DNA from 2 places in the Paenibacillus sp. V4I9 genome. Region 1 is predicted to be linked to the other one. Evidence: predicted binding sites of a transcription regulator. Region 1 holds the regulator's gene; the other holds the start of a gene.
What was found. The regulator LexA, encoded in region 1, represses DNA repair genes until DNA is damaged. The targets are predictions, from matches to a motif close to CGAACATATGTTCG.
Positions count from the first base shown of each region.

Region 1 (9,823 bases):
ATGATGTCCAAGCAGCATCTGCATGTTGACATAAGGCATCAGATGGCTAATCGGGTAATCCCTCATGATATGGCGTTCTGTATCCTGCGGCACTTGCACAGGAAGATCCTTGGAAACAGCAGACGAACTCACGCGTGTGAGCTCCGGCATTTTCTCTTCCTTCTTACCGGTATCCATAACATCGGATTCCAGGCTCTCTCTCAGCTCCTGAATGAGTCGCTTGCGCTGCTCAGGATCACTTAATCGGTTCGCAATATCTAAACCGTCCATCGCATCCTTCGCGTACAGGACAACACCCTCGTATTCAGGCTGAATACGCGTTTTGGTGAATTTACGTGTTAGTGCAGCCCCACCAACCAGAATCGGCACATCCACACCAGCCGTGCGTAAATCCTGCGCGGTTATGACCATTTGCTGCGCAGATTTCACGAGCAAGCCTGATAAACCAATTGCATCCGGCTTTTCTCTTCGGTAAGCTTCAATAATTTGTTCCGGAGGTACTTTAATCCCAAGATTAATGATTTTATAACCATTGTTCGATAGGATAATTTCGACCAGATTTTTACCGATATCGTGGACATCACCTTTAACGGTTGCTAGAATAATTTTCCCCTTAACCGCTGTTTCGGATTTCTCCATGAATGGTTCCAGGTAATTAACTGAAGCCTTCATCACTTCCGCACTTTGTAAAACCTCAGCCACAATCAGTTCATTGCCATTAAAGAGGCGTCCAACTTCCTCCATCCCCTTCATGAGCGGTCCGTTGATGACTTCAAGCGGCGAATAAGTCTGTAAGGCAATTTCCAAATCAGGGATGAGCCCTTCCTTGGTCCCCTCCACGACATAAGAGCCAAGTCTTTCTTCCAGAGACAGATTCGAAATCTTCTCTTTCTTCTCCACTTTTTTCTCACGGAAATGGGCAACGAACTTTGCCAATGTCTCATCATTCGTATTGTAAATAAGCTCTTCAGCTAATTGGCGTTCTGTATCCGGGATGGAAGCGTAACGCTCCAGTTTCTCTGTATTCACAATAGCATAATCTAGGCCTGCCTTCGTACAGTGATACAAATAGACGGAATTCAGTACTTCACGCCCAGCGTCAGGTAAACCGAAAGAGATATTACTTAAGCCAAGAATCGTTTTTGCTGCAGGATATTTAGCTTTAATCAGCTTGATGCCCTCAATCGTCTCTACGGCGGAACCGATATACTGCGGATCCCCAGAGCCTACTGGGAACATATTCGGATCAAATATAATATCCTCAGGATTCATGCCATACTTCTCTGTCAAAAGCTCGTAGGACCGCGTCGCCACTTCGATCTTCGCTTCACGCGAAACGGCTTGGCCTCGTTCATCAATGAGAATACAAACAACGGCAGCCCCGTAACGTTTGATTAAAGGTAAAATCCCTTCGAACTTCGTTTCGCCATCCTCCAAGTTAATGGAGTTAATGATCGCCTTACCTTGGGAGTACTTAAGTCCAAGCTCAATGATGTGGTCATAGGTCGAGTCAATCATTAACGGAACTTTGACTTTCTTCACAACCTGCTGCATGAACTCTTCAACAGCATAAGCCTCGTCAATGTCAGTATCCTGCAGGTTAATATCAATAACATGAGCGCCGTTCTTAACTTGATTACGTGCAATTTCAGAGCCCTCTTCAAACTTCCCTTCTTTAATCAGGCGTTTGAATTTTCGTGAACCTGAAATATTGGTCCGCTCGCCAACCATGATAGGACGATTTTCTGGCTCGATAAATAACGTTTCAATCCCTGAGACAGCAGGTAAATGCGTACCATATTGCGTTCTTGGCTTATACTGAGATAATGTCTCGGCCATTGCACGAATATGTTCTGGCGTTGTCCCACAACAGCCCCCGGCAATATTGAGCCAGCCTTGCTCAGCAAATCCGGCCATCTTTTTAGCTAAAGATTCGGGAGACTCGTGGTAATGTCCGTTCTCGTCCGGCAAACCGGCATTCGGATAACAACTAATCGCTGTTCCAGCAATATCAGACAACGTTCGGATATGATCCCTCATAAATTCAGGGCCTGTAGCACAGTTCAAACCCATTGAAATAGGCTTCAAATGTTCCAAAGAAATATAGAAGGATTCAATATTTTGACCGGCTAGCGTTGTGCCCATCGGTTCAATGGTACCCGAGATCATTATCGGAAGTTCAACACCTAATGTTTCATACGCTCTGCGAATTCCGATACTGCCTGCTTTTACGTTCAGAGTGTCTTGCGAAGTTTCCAAAAGAAGTGCATCCACCCCCGCTTCAACGAGAGCTAACGCTTGCTCGTAATAGCTCTCCTCTAGTTGAGCGAATGTTACTCCACCGGTTACCGACAACGTTTTGGTCGTAGGACCCATGGCTCCGATAACATAACGAGGCCACTCAGGTGTCGAATATTTATTCGCTGCCTCGATGGCAATTTTAGCTGCAGCAAGATTTAACTCGCGATGACGGTCTTGCAAATCATATTCAGCTAATACCACACTCGTAGTCCCGAATGTATTCGTTTCTATCATATCAGCGCCCGCGGCGAAGTAAGCTTCATGAATTTTGCGGATAACGTCCGGACGTGTTACACATAGAATTTCATTACACCCGTCTAGATCATCGCTTCCGAAATCATCAGCGGTTAAGTTCTCTTGCTGAATCATTGTACCCATGGCACCATCTAGGATCATGATCTTCTTTTTAAGCTGCTCTTGTATCGGTGTTTTGGTCATTGCATGACTCCCTTTCAACTTATCCTAAAGCAATAGAGAATAAAAAAAAACGACAAATTATGTTATGGTTTAGTGTAACAGAATCCGGCTTCTATGAAAAGAATTTGAATTATCACTTTTACCTATAGGCTTTATCGGAAATCCTTATGTTCAACCATCGACAGCTGGCTACATTTCCACTATAATACAAGTATATTTTCTTTGAAAGAGGGATGCAGTATGGCACAAATAAGAATTCGCAATACCAATGAACGTATTGAAGGCCAAGAGCAAGTCAAAGCCTTCTTGGATAGTCAAAATGTTGTTTATGAACACTGGGACGCTAACAAGCTTCCGGAAACACTGCGTGAGAAATTCATTCTAAGTGATGAAGAAAAAGCTGAAATTATTAGTACTTATGAAGAAGAAATTCGTGATTTGGCTGCTAGACGCGGTTATGAAATTTGGGATGTTATCGCGCTTTCCGATTCAACGCCTAACATCGAAGAGCTCCTGAAGAAATTCGAACAGGTGCACACACATACGGAAGATGAAATTCGTGCCATCGTTTCTGGACGTGGTATTTTCATTATCAAATCCGAAAGCGAAGTTGGCTATTTTGACGTTGAACTTGAACCAGGCGATGTTATCTCAGTTCCTGAGAACACGAACCATTTCTTCACACTAATGGATAATCGTGAAATCGTTGCAGTTCGTCTCTTCATTGAAAAAGATGGCTGGGTTGCTTATAACATTGATGATCCCGAATTTATTAAAGCCTAATATTTTATATGAGAACAAAAACCCAACAGCGCTGGACTTAACGTCCTAAGAAGCCGTTGGGTTTTTATTTATTGTATGTTATCCATTTGTAATAATCGGCAAAATATCCTGAAGACGGGAAACCTCATATACAGGAACAATTTCATCTCCACTTTGAAGCCCATGATGATTAATCCAAATGTTGCGCATGCCTACGCTGCCAGAACCAAGGATATCGGTTGTCAACTTATCTCCGATCATAATTCCTTCCTCTGCTTCTATCCCAAGTAGTCCCAGCGCATGATTAAATATAGATGTCGCTGGCTTACCTACACCAAATTCGCCGGAGATCACAATATGATCAAAGTATGGTGCGATATTTGGAACACCTGCTAATTTTTCCTTTTGCAGATCTGGCGAGCCATTCGTTAACAACAACAATTGATAGCTACCTTTCAAAGCGTCCAATACTCGGAACGTTTCCTCATATACGTAAGGACGGCGTCGGCGTTCTGCTGGAAATAGTTCTCCAAGCTTATACCCGAGCTCACGATCCTCTATCCCCAACGCCGCAAGCCCTCTTGTCCAAGACTCAGTACGATATCCTGGCGCTAGTTTCTCAAGCTTACGAAAGTTCTCATTCTCACCTTGTGTGAAATTTGCCCATAAGCCTTCGAAGGGATTAATACCAATCATTTTGGTAAATGCAAAGGTTTCAAAAGATTCATATAAAGAACGCGCTACTTTGCGAACAGAAGCTTCCAATTCCTCGGGATTCACGGCAACGTGTTTTGCAGCTTCAGCACATGTCGCTTCGAAAGCTTCCTGCACACTGCGATCATCCCACAGCAGCGTATCATCTAAATCAAAAAGTACGGCTTTCAACGTCATCATTCATTTCCCCTTTTGAAAGTTGTATCTATGTGAGCAGCAATTACTCTTCGTCCGTAAACTTGATGGAATCAAGTTGAACTTTAAGATTGCCACGGAATGCTTCAATATACTTCTTTCTGAGTTCATTGCGTTCATCGATTTCCGCATCTGTTAAGCCAACTGTTTTCGCTTTACGAGCAAGCTCATTAATACGTTCGATATTCTGTTCCATGTTGTCACTCATAATGATCCTCCCAGTCAAAAATTCAATATGAGTACTACTTTGCCATCCCTATTAAGGAATGTCAAGAGACAACAAAAAGAGGCATAGGAACATGTCCAAGCCTCATCGTATTTAGAGTCTATTAAAAAAGCATGGTGAAATTAAGGAAGCAATAAAACCTGTCCTTCTTTTAAGGAGCTGGTGGTTAAATGATTGATTGTCTTTAATTTATGCATATAGGAACGAACGTTCTCATCTCTTTTTTTATGTGTGGAAGCAACATCCCAGAGTGTGTCTCCTCGTTGAATAACGATTTGAGCTTGTACGACTGCTTTCGAAGTAATGTTAGTAGGCATCACGGAAACTGGGGTTGTTGCGTTTGCAGCCTCATCCCCTGCATAGGCTTGAACAATAGCACCGAATGAAAACACTGTACCAAGAATAATTGCTAATAAAATGAAGCGAACAATCGCTTTTGTATAACTAGAATTAAATGTCATCCCTTTGGATGTGCTAGCAGATCTATGAGGTGTGTGTGTTGTGTTAGTGTTTGAATAAGTCATATACATGAGTAATCATCTCCCAAACATTTGTTCTGGTATTAGAATAACACGAACACATGTTTGAGTCAACCCTTTTCTCGAACTTATGTTTGTACGAACTCGGGTTCTATGTTATACTTTGGGTAATGATTCCCAGTATTGGAGTGATAACTATTGAGTAAGATTTCGCAGCGTCAACAAGCTATATTGGAATTCATTAAGAATGAAGTGAAAGATAAGGGGTACCCGCCTTCCGTTAGAGAAATCGGCGAAGCTGTTGGACTAGCTTCTAGTTCTACCGTACATGGTCATTTGGAGCGTCTTGAGAAGAAAGGTATGATTCGTCGAGATCCTACAAAGCCTCGTGCTATTGAAATTCTAGGACTTGACGGTGCTGAAACGCATTTTGCGGTTTCTGTAGCTCGCGTGCCTCTCGTTGGTAAAGTAACTGCCGGTGTGCCTATTACAGCAACAGAGAACATAGAAGACTACTTCCCTCTTCCTGTCAGCATGGTAGGAGATAACAATGTGTTCATGCTTAGCGTTATGGGTGACAGTATGATCGAAGCCGGTATTCATAATGGCGACTATGTCATCGTTAAGCAACAGCAAACCGCGAATAACGGAGACATTGTTGTAGCAATGACGGAAGATGATGAAGCAACGGTGAAACGCTTTTACAAGGAAAAGGATCACATTCGACTTCAACCGGAGAACTCAGCTTTGCAGCCTATCCTTTTGAAACATGTTACGATTCTTGGCCGCGTCATTGGTTTGTTCCGGGATATGTAATAGCCCTACAGCCCTTATTCTACATACAATACCAATGAGAAAGAACCGAGAGGACAATAGTCCCTCGGTTCTTTTCGATGTAAACAGCCTTGGTCGTATGAAGCTACGGATCAAATGGGTAAACTTAAAGCATAGATGAGCATCTGATCCAAGTATAGATTTTCAAAGTTTATAGTATAACCTCTAATCCCGTCTTAACCAAGAAGCCGAGCTGGATTCAGATAAGAGTCTTAATAGACTGCTATTACGTCATTTGGATCGCATTTTGCGCTTTTAGAAGTTTCTATTGGCTTCTATTAGGCAATAATCGGCCCCTACTTACTTCAGTTTAAAGGAATGGGGCTGTCCCAAAAGTCATATTTGGAAAATTCAGCTCCCACTTTATGAATTTCGCATTCTGCCTGCTACTTCCATTGGATTAATCCAGTGATAGTAGGGATTTGGCGGCCTAAAAGTCAATTCCATTGGATTATTCCAATAGAAACACGAATTTTGTCTTCTATCTTCTATCTTCCGTCATCCATCTTCTATCTGTTCTCTATGCCCTTTAATAAACCCATAAGAACTTCCACCTTAGAAATCAAGCTAAAAAACCAGCTAATTTATCAACTAAAATGCAAGCGCCCAATTTCCACGACGGAAAATAGGTTCAACGGTACCATCACCACGGATACCATCGATCTCAAGATCAGTCGTCCCGATCATGAAATCAACATGAATCAAACTGGTGTTCCCACCTCGAGTTTTTAGCTCTTCGCTTGATAAAGATACGCCATCCTGCAAATTGATCGGGTAGCAGCTGCCTAAGGCCAGATGGCAGGATGCATTCTCATCGATGCCCGTATTGTAGAAAATGCGGTCAAGATTAGAGATCGGCGAATCAAAAGGTACGAGAGCAACTTCTCCCAAATACCGTGCGCCCTCATCCATATCTAGCAACCTAGTTAGATGCTCATAGCCGACTTCTGCCTGATAATCCACAACTTTCCCGTCCTCAAACTTGAACGAAAACTGATCCACAAGCGCCCCATTCACATTCAATGGCTTGGTGCTTGACACAGTCCCATGAACTCCTGTTCGCTTAGGCATTGTGAAAACTTCCTCGGTCGGCATATTTGCTACGAATCGTATTCCACTTGCGTTCTCCGTATCACCGCCAAGCCAAATGTGGCCCTCCGGCAGTTCAACGCGCAAATCTGTTCCTGCCGCTCGATATTGAAGTGCCTCGTATTGCTTCTCATTCAACACGCTGCGAACGCGCTTCAATTGATCCATATGAACTCGCCAAGCCGCTACCGGATCATCTTCATAAACGCGGTTTATCCGGAAAATGGCCTCCCACATCGCATCGATCCGCTGTTCTTCAGGCAAATCAGCATACACTTTGGATGCCCACGCCACCGTAGGCGCTTTGATTAAGCACCAACTGAACTTGCTTGTTCTCACATATTGTTGATACTTTGATCTAGCCGTAGCCATGGCTTTGGATGCTCTAGAAATCAGACTTGCATCAATACCCGCGTACAAATCAGGATCCGGCACTTTGATATTCAGTAAAGCTCCACCGTTTTCTACAAAGCGTTCTAACATACTCGTATACCACTCTGGGTAATAATCAAGCGCTTCCTCATTGGCATAATCGAATCTACTGCGAGTTATCACATCATCCTGCCAGTGCACTTGGACAAAATTCGCCCCCGCCTCATAGGCTTTCTTTACGATAATTCTAGTCAATTCTAGGGATTCAATCGGTGACTCTATCATCAGATCCTGGCCTTTGTGGAGATTAACCCCTACTTTGACTACAAGTTCAGCATACTTTTCCAAATTAATTTGAAAGTTGTCCAACATTCTTATGATCTCCTTCGCGTGAAAAAGCCCATCAGTTCAGAAACATTCCTGAAGGCTGACGGGCTTTTCGTATCTAATTGTTGCATCCATATCAACTTACTAAGCGATTAATAAAGGGACAGATATTGATCTCTTTCCCATTGGTGAACTTGTGTACGGTACATATCCCACTCGATTTCTTTAAGTTCATAGAAATGAGCCAGAGCATGTTCGCCAAGTGTATCGCAGATCACATCATTGCGAAGCAGCTCGTCCAAAGCTTGTTTCAAGTTCAATGGCAAAGTTGGGATGCCATCGCTCTCTCTTTCCTCTTCGGTCATAACATAGATGTTACGATCTGTAGGAGGAGGAAGCTGCATTTTGTTCTTAATGCCATCCAGTCCAGCAGCAAGCATAACAGCAAGAGCCAAGTATGGATTAGCAGCCGGATCCGGGTTACGAACTTCAACGCGAGTGCTTAATCCACGGGACGCTGGAATACGGATCATCGGACTACGGTTACTTGCCGACCAAGCTACATATACAGGCGCTTCATATCCAGGTACGAGACGTTTGTAAGAGTTAACTGTAGGGTTCGTAATCGCAGCAAAAGAACGTGCATGACGAAGTACACCCGCCATATAATGTCTAGCCACATTACTTAAACCTAATTTATCGTTCTCTTCATAAAAAGCATTTACATCACCTTTGAATAACGATTGGTGACAGTGCATACCGGAACCGTTCATGCCGAACAAAGGTTTAGGCATAAAGGTCGCATGCAGACCATGCTGTCTAGCAACCGTTTTGACGACGAGCTTAAAGGTTTGAATTTGGTCAGCCGCTTTAATCGCATCTGCGTATTTAAAGTCGATTTCATGTTGACCTGGCGCTACTTCGTGGTGGGATGCTTCAATTTCAAAGCCCATCTCTTCAAGCGTCAACACGATATCGCGGCGACAGTTTTCGCCCAAATCCATCGGAGCCAAATCGAAATAACCACCTTGGTCATTCAGTTCCGTTGTTGGATTGCCTTTTTCATCCGTTTTGAACAAGAAGAATTCTGGTTCCGGACCTACGTTCATTGCCGTAAAGCCCATCTCTTCGGCTTGTTTCAACGCTTTTTTCAAGATGGCACGCGGATCACCTGCGAACGGTCTGCCATCTGGCATATAAATATCGCAGATTAAACGTGCCACTTTGCTCTCGGTTACCCATGGGAAAATAACCCATGTATCCAAATCAGGATACAAATACATATCAGACTCTTCAATACGCACATAACCTTCAATGGAAGAACCATCGAACATCATTTTGTTGTCGAGCGCTTTTTCGAGTTGGCTGTAAGGAATTTCTACGTTCTTGATGCTTCCCATCAAGTCTGTAAATTGCAAACGAATGAACCGAACATTTTCTTCTTTGGCAATGCGTAAGATGTCTTCTTTGGAAAAATTGTTGTTGTAGCTCACGTGTGCAGTCTCCTCTCAATTTACAAGCGATTAAGTAATGCTATTTATAAAATCGGGAAAGCTGACCTTGAATCAGGGAAACCTGATCAGGGCGTTTACCTCCGCCAATCAACTGCTGCTTAAGCATTTTGTGCAGTTGGGAGTCGGTTAATTCTTTACGCTTAACTTCTGTGTGTTCATTCAAAATCGTTGCATCTTCGGAATCTTTATCGACAGGGATAAGAACCTGCTTGATCCCAGCGATGTTCACACCTTTTTCAATTAAATCTTTAATTTCAAGAAGTCGTTCTACATCATTAAACGAATACAGACGTTGATTACCAGCTGTTCTAGCTGGAATAATAAGTTCATGCTGCTCATAATAACGAATTTGTCTTGCGGTTAAATCAGTCAGCTTCATGACGATCCCGATCGGGAATAACGCCATATTTCTACGTATCTCATCACTCATGCTAATCACTCCTGGTCAGTAAATACCTCAATCTTATTGTACCTTTGTAACAAGAATGTGTCAAGGAGTGTCAGGTTTGTTCACAGTCTTATTTTTCATAACAATCCCTTGTCTTCCATATGCTGGATTGCTGTTAGTACCCCTAACTTACAGTGTGAGTAGG
Region 1 is NZ_JAUSZE010000001.1:3,969,540-3,979,362, forward strand. It holds gene metH (methionine synthase) at 1-2,739, opposite strand, end outside; gene QFZ81_RS18710 (1,2-dihydroxy-3-keto-5-methylthiopentene dioxygenase) at 2,959-3,501, shown strand; gene QFZ81_RS18715 (HAD family hydrolase) at 3,580-4,371, opposite strand; gene QFZ81_RS18720 (DUF896 domain-containing protein) at 4,415-4,597, opposite strand; gene QFZ81_RS18725 (LysM peptidoglycan-binding domain-containing protein) at 4,738-5,145, opposite strand; gene lexA (transcriptional repressor LexA) at 5,293-5,910, shown strand; gene QFZ81_RS18735 (aminopeptidase) at 6,520-7,758, opposite strand; gene glnA (type I glutamate--ammonia ligase) at 7,869-9,209, opposite strand; gene QFZ81_RS18745 (MerR family transcriptional regulator) at 9,250-9,660, opposite strand; gene QFZ81_RS18750 (methionine gamma-lyase family protein) at 9,756-9,823, opposite strand, start outside.

Region 2 (9,823 bases), 3.4 Mb from region 1:
AAAGATACGGGTGATACGGAGCTCTTGACCTGTAATGGACGTGAGCGTGTTGTTCGTGTCCTGAGCGTTATTCATATTATCATCCTCCAAATTGTTTTTGTTCTTGTTTTCTGTTTTGAATATACCACAATGGGAATATTCCTGTAAAGGAATATTTAAAATCAATTTCCGCTTTCCATCTTGCATATTGTTCCGGTAAACATAATGTGTAGGAAGATTGATTTTCGTTTTTCTCAATGCCGTTTGAACCCATGTAAATGACAATTCACCACCTTATTGTAGTTGTAACATAAAACGGCATTTAATAATTTCGTTATCTTGCTGTTACATTCGAGAACGCGTACAAAAGCTTATTTTCGGGGTTATACTGTTCGCAGAGGTTAATATGCCTTTTGACGAGTTGGTTGGAACTTGAATGTGACGATACGCGCAAAAAGGGAGGCTTACAGCATGTCTGAGAATCTGTCGCAAGGATTAGCTGATCTGGATTGGAGTTTCATGCAGCAGTCGCTGGACGAACACGGTTATGCCAAACTACCTGGCTTGTTAAACAATACGGAATGTAAGGAAATCATAAGTACTTACGAGGAAGAAAGCCGCTTTCGAACGACCATTGACATGGCTCGGTACCGCTTTGGGGTCGGGGAGTACAAATATTACAACGCTCCCCTGCCATTTTTGCTTCAACAGCTGCGCGAAGGATTGTATCCGGAACTTGCCATAACAGCTAATCGCTGGCTAGAACAATTGGGCCACAATGCTTCTTATCCGGCAACATTAGCGGAATTCCTCGATCAATGCCATCAAGAAGGGCAGAACCGTCCAACCCCATTGATCCTGAAATATGAAGCTGGGGGATACAATTGTCTGCATCAGGATTTGTATGGGAAAGTATTCTTTCCCTTTCAGGTCGTATTCGCTCTTAATCAAAGAGAAGAAGATTTCACAGGTGGGGAGTTACTATTGGTGGAACAGCGTCCGAGGGCGCAAAGTAGAGGTCATGTCATCACTTTGAAACAAGGAGAAGGACTGATTTTTCCAACCAATCATCGTCCGGTTTTGGGAACGCGAGGCTATTATAAAACGACTCTTCGACACGGTGTAAACACAATAACAACAGGTACAAGATACAGTTTGGGTATTATATTTCACGATGCGAAATAATGATAATCGTTTCAGCAGATTCCCTAGCTTTGAGACATTGTAGTGCGCTGCTCAACTGTCCCGATTTTGCCTGAATCACAATTTCCTTGACCATCTGAACAATCGAAGTCACCCTCAGCGGAAAAGGAAAGTCGTTGACATTAACCTTACGTCATAGTTTATCCTCCTAATTATCAATAGATATTAGGAGGTTTTTTTATGAAAACATTAATTTAAAATGTAACTATACTCACGATGATCGATGATGATCAACCCATTACTGGGGACATACTCATTGAAGGAGACAAGATCAAAAAGTTGGGGACCCAAATTACAGATGGGGTAGACGAAGTTATTGAGGGACAAGGAATGATTGCGATGCCTGGCTTGATTAATGCCCATCAACATACCCCAATGAGCTTGTTGAAAGGATTTTCCGACGATCTAAAATTAATGGATTGGCTAGAGAAAAAAATGCTGCCGGCCGAGGCCAGAATGACCCCCGAAGATATTTACTGGGGTGCCAAGCTATCGATGGCAGAAATGATCAAATCAGGAACAACAGCTTTTGCTGACATGTATATTCATATGAACGAAATTGCTTCAGCGGTTCAAGAAGTTGGTATGCGTGCTTCATTAACAAGAGGGTTGGTTTTTCTTCAAGACGACGGAGGTAAAAGGATAACAGAAGCACTGGAACTGGTTGAACGCTGGAATGGAAAAGCGGAAGGTAGAATTTCAACTATGCTCGGCCCACACGCACCGTACACTTGTCCTCCAAAAGCATTAAGGAAAATCATAAATATGGCAGAAGAGTTGAACTTACCAATCCACATCCATTTAGCCGAAACAAAGGAAGAAGTAATGAAAATTCAAGAAAAATACAACCAGACGCCCACGGAGTATTTGTATAATGAAGGTCTCTTTGAAAGATCGCATGTTCTCTTAGCTCATAGCGTGCATCTGAATCGACGAGATATTAGATTTTTGAAAGGGATGCGTGGAGGCGTATCGCATAACCCAGTAAGCAATTTAAAGTTAGGGTGTGGGATTGCACCAGTTTTCGAAATGATTAATCAGGGCATCACCGTCGGTCTGGGTACGGATGGAACAGGAAGTGCCACAACTATCGATATGTTTGAGGAGATAAAAGCGGCGACTTGGTTGCAGAAATTAGATTATGGCGACCCGACAGTGCTTCCCGCCGGGCATGTTTTACGTATGGCGACAAAAGGAAGCGCTAAGTTGTTAAACATAGATAATGAAGTAGGAACACTAGAAATTGGGAAAAAAGCGGATATAATTCTCGTCGATATGAACAAACCGCATTTGCAGCCTATCCATAATGTTGAGTCGCTGCTTGCATACAGTGTTAATGGAGCTGATGTTGATACAACGATAGTTAACGGTAAAGTGCTCATGAAAAACCGGAAATTAATGACGATTGATGAAGATGAACTTTTAAAACAAGTAACTGTTCGTGCGAAACGGATCGTAGAGGGGATTTAAGGAATATGACCTATGCAGTTTAATCCATTTACTGGTAAAACAGACTCCAATTCAGTTATTAACGTGAAAATACACCTGTAATTGGATTGCAGTTACCACTTCGATCAAATCAAATGGAATTTCTCCCGTTAATTTCAGTCATTTTCTTTGAAATCATCAAAAACAGTTGTTTTTACGGTAGGTTTTCCATCTAAAATGTGTTTTCAAAGAGGAAAGGGCATAATTAGAAGCAGATTTTCCAGTTAAATTGTGTCGACCATCCATTCCCATGGAAAACCATTTATCTGGACAATCACAGTAAATGGGGTGAACTGCATAGGTTACGTAAGCCGATATCTGTCTCCGGCGGTGAAACGATTTTCGGATTATGTGCAGCTGACTTTTACTTGAATATCCTTTCCTTAACGGATTGACCACTAACTCTTTACCACTCATCCTACTAAAAGTATAATAGGTTTAGAACAAATGTTCTGGGATTGGAGTGGAGAAATAATGAGTATTAGTAATCGTGAGAATAAAAAGATAGCCAACGTATTGGCTAATGCCTTACTTAGCCAGCAATTTATTAGTATAAAGATTTATAATGAGACTGGGGATGGGCAAATTACAGGTCTAATAACCATAATTGATCAAGAGATAAGAAGAGTAAAGCTATCCCACGAAAATGGTACGGATTGGGTAGCATTTGACGATATCTTGAATGTAGAATTGGTGGAATAGTACTTTTGCAGGGACACGGCTAAAGGAAGGCATGCTGGGAGCTAAGCATGTCTTTTTGCTTTGGTTCGGTCTCAAGACTGAGTGTGATTTCATCCCCGGGCTTGAATGAATGATAATTTCGTCGTTATATAATGAAAACACGAGTATTATTCAGCTTGGAGACTAGGTTGTATGCGTTGTTTCTACTGGTGAAGAAAAGGGGATGGAAATGGATATAGTAAGTGCAAAAATAAATTCGAACTTTCGGGATTCGTTTACCCATTCAACTGCAGTTTCGAAGGACGGAACTACAATTGGATACCAAAGTATAGGTAAGGGTCCGAGTCTCATTGTAATCCACGGGGCGCTTAGTACTTCGAATGATTTTACTAAGTTTGCCCAAGAATTGTCGGATTCCTTTACAGTCCATGTTATGGATCGACGTGGACGTGGATGGAGTGGACCACAAGGGATTAACTATACCATCAATAAGGAATGTGAAGATGTAAAAAGCGTACAAGAAGCAACGAAGGCAACCTATGTATTCGGTCATAGCTACGGTGGGCTTGTAGCTTTGGAGGCTGCGCGAACCCATACCTTTAAGAAAATGGCTGTCTATGAACCTGGCGTTTCAATTAAGTCGACACCAACGGAATGGGATTGGCTGCCTGAATATGAAAAAGACATGAATAAGAAAGATTTTAGGGGGGCATTTGCCAGCTTTGTAAAGGGTGCAGCTCACTCGCCCTTAAAAAAGTTACCGAAATGGTATGCAAAGTTTATTTTACGTTTGGTAATACGCGGAAATCATTGGAATCAAATTGAAAAACTATTGCCAGAAAATTTAATAGAGCACAGAGAAGTGAAACGCCTGGCATCCACTTTCAGTAATTACCAAATGATTGATACGAATGTCCTTTTAATTTCTGGGGGGAAGAGTCCAGATTCTGTGCATCAAATGATTCGAGTATTGGACGAAACCATTTCACTAACACAAACGTTGATTTTACCAAATCTAGATCATCTCGCTCCGGATAATAAATACGCACCGGTTGAAGTGGCACAGCATGTAAAGCGGTATCTTCTAAGTTGAACTTCGGTGCCTAAATTAACCATATTATTGTATAATCAAATAAACGTTTTGAAAGTGAGCTGAAAGCTGATGATGTGGTCACCATTATTTGAAAATGATGTACCTGCAGGTACAAAATGAATAAAACCTTATTAGGGTCGTTATATTTATCACTCGCTGCTAGTATTTGGGGTGGGATGTATGTGGTGGTAAAAGTTGTGGTAGACGTTGTACCACCACTTGTATTAGTATGGCTTCGCTATGTTATTGCGATTTTTGCATTGCTAATTATTGGCGTTGTAACCAAACAATCATGGCGGATTGAAAAACGACTGGCCATTAATTTTCATTATTGGGCTTGTTGGAAATACAATTTCTATCATTACCCAAGAAGTGGGTACGATGCTCTCTAATGCACAAATGGGCGCCATTATTACTTCAACGACACCTGCCTTTATGGTGCTGTTTGCGCGTCTCATTTTAAAAGAAAAAATTACATTTAAAAAGTCAATTTCTATTGTTTTAGCCACATTCGGTGTGTGTATTATTGTTGGAAATGCCCATATTGATACATCTCATCAACTTGGTGGCGCATCACTGCTTATTGCAGCACTAACATGGTCACTAATGTCTGTTCTTATAAAACGTGTACCGAAGCAATATTCACCAATTGTCGTAACGAGCTATGCTACTCTTGTGGCAATCGCCGTACTAACACCTTTTACAATTAGTCGATTAGATGAGCTCGATTTTCAAGCCATGATGCATCCATCTATTTGGGGTGGTCTTTTATTCTTAGGAGTTATTTCGACCGCATGTGGTTTTTTACTGTGGAATCGTGGATTGCAAATGCTGAACGCTTCAAGTGGCGGATTATTCTTCTTTTTCCAGCCTATAGTCGGTACTTTTTTAGGGTGGCTATTACTAGGTGAGCAAGTTGGCCTGTCTTTTGGGATAGGTACCGTATTAATCTTTATTGGTGTACTTTTGGTCATCCGACCTAAACGGGAAACGAGAGCTTAACAACTAAGATAACGAGGCTGCCGCGCAAAAGAATCGGTAGCCTCGTTCCGTTAACAACGTGGCACAAGAAATAAAGGAATATCAAAAGGGAGGAACTAACCTTGGCCAACGCCATCATAGAAGTTGACGGACTCGTCAAAAGGTATGGGAAATTCACCGCGGTGAATGGCATTCATTTTAAAGTGAGTGAAGGGGAAGTATTTGGACTGCTCGGGCCAAATGGGGCGGGCAAAACGACAACGATGGAAATGATCGAAGGTTTGCGGCGACCGGATGAAGGGAGAGCACTTGTCGCAGGCTTCGATACGAAAAAAGATTTGAAAAAGGTCAAGGAAATCATCGGCGTACAGCTCCAATCGACGTCACTGTTCGATCTGCTTCACGTTCACGAGATCATCCGCATGTACGCAAGCTTTTATCCAAGCTCAGTGCCAGTCGAGCCGCTGCTCGACGACATGATATTGCGCGAAAAAAAGAATGACCGCGTCAAAAACTTATCCGGTGGCCAGAAGCAGCGACTCGCCATTGCGTTGGCGCTCGTGAATGATCCGAAGGTGGTTTTTCTGGATGAGCCGACAACCGGACTCGATCCTCAAGCCCGACGTACGTTGTGGGATATCGTGCTCCGCTTGAAGGAGCGCGGTAAGACTGTGGTGATCTCAACGCACTACATGGAAGAGGCTCATGTGCTTTGCGACCGTATCTGCCTCATGGATAAAGGACAAATCGTTGCGTTGGATACACCGGAGCAGCTCGTGCGCAGCCTGCAGTCAGACAGCGCCATCGAGTTTCGCATGCCGGAGCAGATCCGAGAAGATGAGGCACGAAAGCAGGAAGTGCTGACGCTTGTCCAGTCATTGCCTGATGTGAAACAAGTTGATCAGCGTAAAGACACGTTTGTGTTGTACACGGATCATTTGCAGAATGCGCTAACTGCATTTGTACAACAAACTGCAGAGCAAAACATCCGGGTTTCTGATCTGCAAACGCGCACGGCAACGCTTGAGGACGTGTTTATCCACATGACGGGAAGGAGCCTGAGGGAAGAATGAAAGCGTATCGTCAATTGACCTTAGCCCAGTTACGACTTTTTGGGCGAAATCGGCAAGTATTATTTTGGACGCTCGTTTTTCCGATCTTTTTCATGGTGATGCTAGGTTCATTCTTAGGAAAAGGGGACAGCACATCGCTCTCCGTCACCGTTATCGACCAAGACCAGACGACTGCGTCGAAGGCACTTCTATCCTCTATGAAGCAGCTATCCATATTAAAATTAACTGAAAGCACAGATCTCAATGCTGCGATGAAAGATCTTAAGCATGGCGATCGGCAGCTTGTCGTCGCCGTTCCCAAAGGGTATGAAGCTGCTGTGAGCGCTAAATCCGCCTCTATGCAGGGCTCCAAACTCACCGTCTACTACGACGAGACGAGCCAAACAACCAATCAGATCGGGCTTCCCATCATGTCTCAGATCGCCGATGGTATTAGCAAGCAGATCGTGGGTTACACACCTGTCGTCACGATTCAATCACAGGCGGTCCAATCTCTTAACCTGAAGTATATCGACTTCCTCGTCCCAGGCATCGTTGCTATGATGATTATGAGTAACAATCTGAACGGCGTCGCCGGCCAAATCGCATCTTGGCGCGAGCGGGGTATCCTTCGGCGTCTTCAGAGTACGCCGCTCCAACCGCGGAGCTTCATTGCCGCGCAAATCACCGCCCGACTGCTGTTGAACGGCGCGCAGGCGATGATCGTGCTGCTAATCGGCAGCCTGATTTTTGGAACACAGGTGAATGGTTCGTGGATACTTCTGCTAATGTTCGTGATACTCGGGACACTTACTTTCATGTCGATCGGCTTTATCATCGCCGCACTCGCCAAAACGCCGGAAAGCGCTGGCCCGATTGCCGGTTTCGTCTCCTTCCCACTTCTTTTTCTAGGTGGCGTCTTCTTTCCGATCAAAAATATGCCTGACTGGCTGCAGCCCGTAGTCAAGTTGCTGCCGATCTCGCATCTGTCCTCAGCACTGCGCCAAATCATGAATGTCGGAGCATCGCTTGCCGACGTGTGGCGTGAAGCCGCGCTGCTTGGCGGCTGGATGCTTGTAGCCTTCATTATCGCCAGCCTAACATTCAAGTGGGAGTAACGAAAAATAACGATATGATGTTAACAATCGATTGAGGGTGAAATGGAATGATTTTGTCTTGTGAATCAAATTTTCTAGAAGATTATCTAGTAGAAACTGAGGAAGTTGATTATAGTCACCTATCTATTAAAGAAAAAGCAACAGAATTATATAACGAATCGGATAACGAAGATGATTTTGTGAAAAGAGCTTATGAATTTGTTCGTGATGAAATATCTCATTCTTGGGATATTCAAAGTACACGAATTACATGTAAAGCCTCGGAAGCACTATTCTTTAAGGAAGGTATTTGTTACGCTAAGTCTAATCTGTTATGCGCCATATTAAGAAGCAAAGGGATTCCAACTGGTTTTTGTTATCAACGACTCACAATAGGTGACACACCAGATACAGGGTATTGCATCCATGCCTTAAATGCAGTTTACCTTAAATCCATAGGAAGATGGGTTCGCCTAGATGCACGTGGAAATAAAGTTAATGTTAATGCGGAATTCTCCAAAGATGAAGAAAAGCTGGCTTTTTCGGTACGGGAAGAATACAACGAAGTGGATCATCCAGAGATATATAAAGGGCCAAGCTTAAAAACAATTAATGCATTAAAGCAAAATACGGATTGTATACAGATGTTTCTTCGTGGTTTACCGTCTAGTTTATAGTCAAAAGTATTCATGTATACTTTGCTTTTTATTGGGCAATAATATTGGTGATTGCGTTAAAACGGAAAAGAAAGAAAACCTGTTTACCGGATAATGTTCGTTGTTAAAAAATTGTATCCATATTGGAATTGAAATTGAATGAAGTATCGCCTGCAATATGGTTAATTTCTCCTTTCAGGTAAGACGCAAGAATGAAGAAGCTGAGATCAATGATCCAGCTTCTTTTTTATTAAATTGCAAGCGTTTCATATTGGAGGAAAAGATGATCAAGGATTGGATCGGAACTATAATTTGTTGGATAATTTCTTTAATAGCCATCGCTTACGGTTTTTATCTTACGAAAGAAGTACATAAAAAGAAAAGCGTTGTTGATTATGCACTTATGCCAAGTTTGTTTAATGCTTCATCTGATACTTTTATAGGATGGGTTTTCGGAGCTATTGCTGGAATAATATTCGGTCTATTTGTGGGACTATTCTTCAAAATATTGCCTTGGTGGTTGGCAAGAGGTATTCATTTTGCGATTGGAATTGGGTTTTTTGCATTAGGATTTTATTTATTAAATATACAGTAATATTATGGGCAGTGAGTGTTCATTTCGTTAAAATTTTCATTAAGGTATCAACCTCTAACAGCCAGCCTTTATTGGATTGCGTTTCCTGCAGCATGAGTCCAGTTATGACGGTGAAATAGAGGATCAACAGCTCTTGAGGATTACCTTGACAGAATTCCCCTGTTTGTTGACCTTTGATGAATATAGGAACCAGTTTATCAATTGTATCTCTGGGAGAATATTGATTGACCATTTCTTTGGCTTTTGCAGGCACCTCATCCGACTTTTGTACTTGTTGAAGCAATAAGAAAAAATGTTTATGACTCTCATCAAGCATTCTTTTTGTTAAAGTTCTTATTTGTTCTAATGGTGTACCTGGTAGTTGATGAACGTTGTTAATCGCCGCTTGGGCTTCTTCGATCGCTTCCTGTACGAGTACTGAAAAGATTTCTTCTTTGGAGTTGAAATAGCGGTAAGAAAGTCCTTGGCTAATACCGGCTTCAGAAGCAATCATGCTCATTTTCGTACCAGCGATTCCTCGTTGAGCGAATATTTTAAGAGCTGCTCTCTTAATCTGTTCTCTGCGTTCATCGTGAGTGCGATCAGGGGATTGTTCGTGTAGTTGTGTCAACGTTATTCACTCTCCAATTAGGTTCCTTTGTGACAACTATCTGTTAGAGTCTTCGAATTCCGATCTGTTCTTCGCTTACCATCCATAATCGTTTTGTGTCGTCAAGGTTTTGAGCGGGAACAGACGGAATTGTTTTTTTCCTGTCGGTGTAGTAATAACCATTATGACCAGTCACTTCGTCCGAGTCTGCTAACCACACCAAAGTTTCGGCACCTTTCTCCGGACTGCGGGAAAACAATTTCATCACGGCCATAGTCATACGGGCTAAGAGTCCGTTGTTTTGATTGAAGTTCGTGGAAACAAGACCAGGATCAAAGCAGTAGGCGCTGACTCCGGTCCCCTCTAGCCGCCTCGCCAATTCAGTGGTGAACTGGATATTGGCGAGCTT
Region 2 is NZ_JAUSZE010000001.1:559,047-568,869, forward strand. It holds gene QFZ81_RS02655 (SRPBCC family protein) at 1-75, opposite strand, end outside; gene QFZ81_RS02660 (hypothetical protein) at 80-253, opposite strand; gene QFZ81_RS02665 (2OG-Fe(II) oxygenase) at 451-1,164, shown strand; gene QFZ81_RS02670 (amidohydrolase) at 1,399-2,652, shown strand; gene QFZ81_RS02675 (YolD-like family protein) at 3,145-3,372, shown strand; gene QFZ81_RS02680 (alpha/beta hydrolase) at 3,581-4,444, shown strand; partial or broken gene QFZ81_RS02685 (DMT family transporter) at 4,561-5,446, shown strand; gene QFZ81_RS02690 (ABC transporter ATP-binding protein) at 5,548-6,498, shown strand; gene QFZ81_RS02695 (ABC transporter permease) at 6,495-7,595, shown strand; gene QFZ81_RS02700 (transglutaminase-like domain-containing protein) at 7,643-8,251, shown strand; gene QFZ81_RS02705 (hypothetical protein) at 8,514-8,825, shown strand; gene QFZ81_RS02710 (TetR/AcrR family transcriptional regulator) at 8,845-9,435, opposite strand; gene QFZ81_RS02715 (SDR family oxidoreductase) at 9,479-9,823, opposite strand, start outside.
Region 2: a site for LexA is predicted at 3,111-3,124, ahead of QFZ81_RS02675 (YolD-like family protein). Genes of this name have one in related genera too.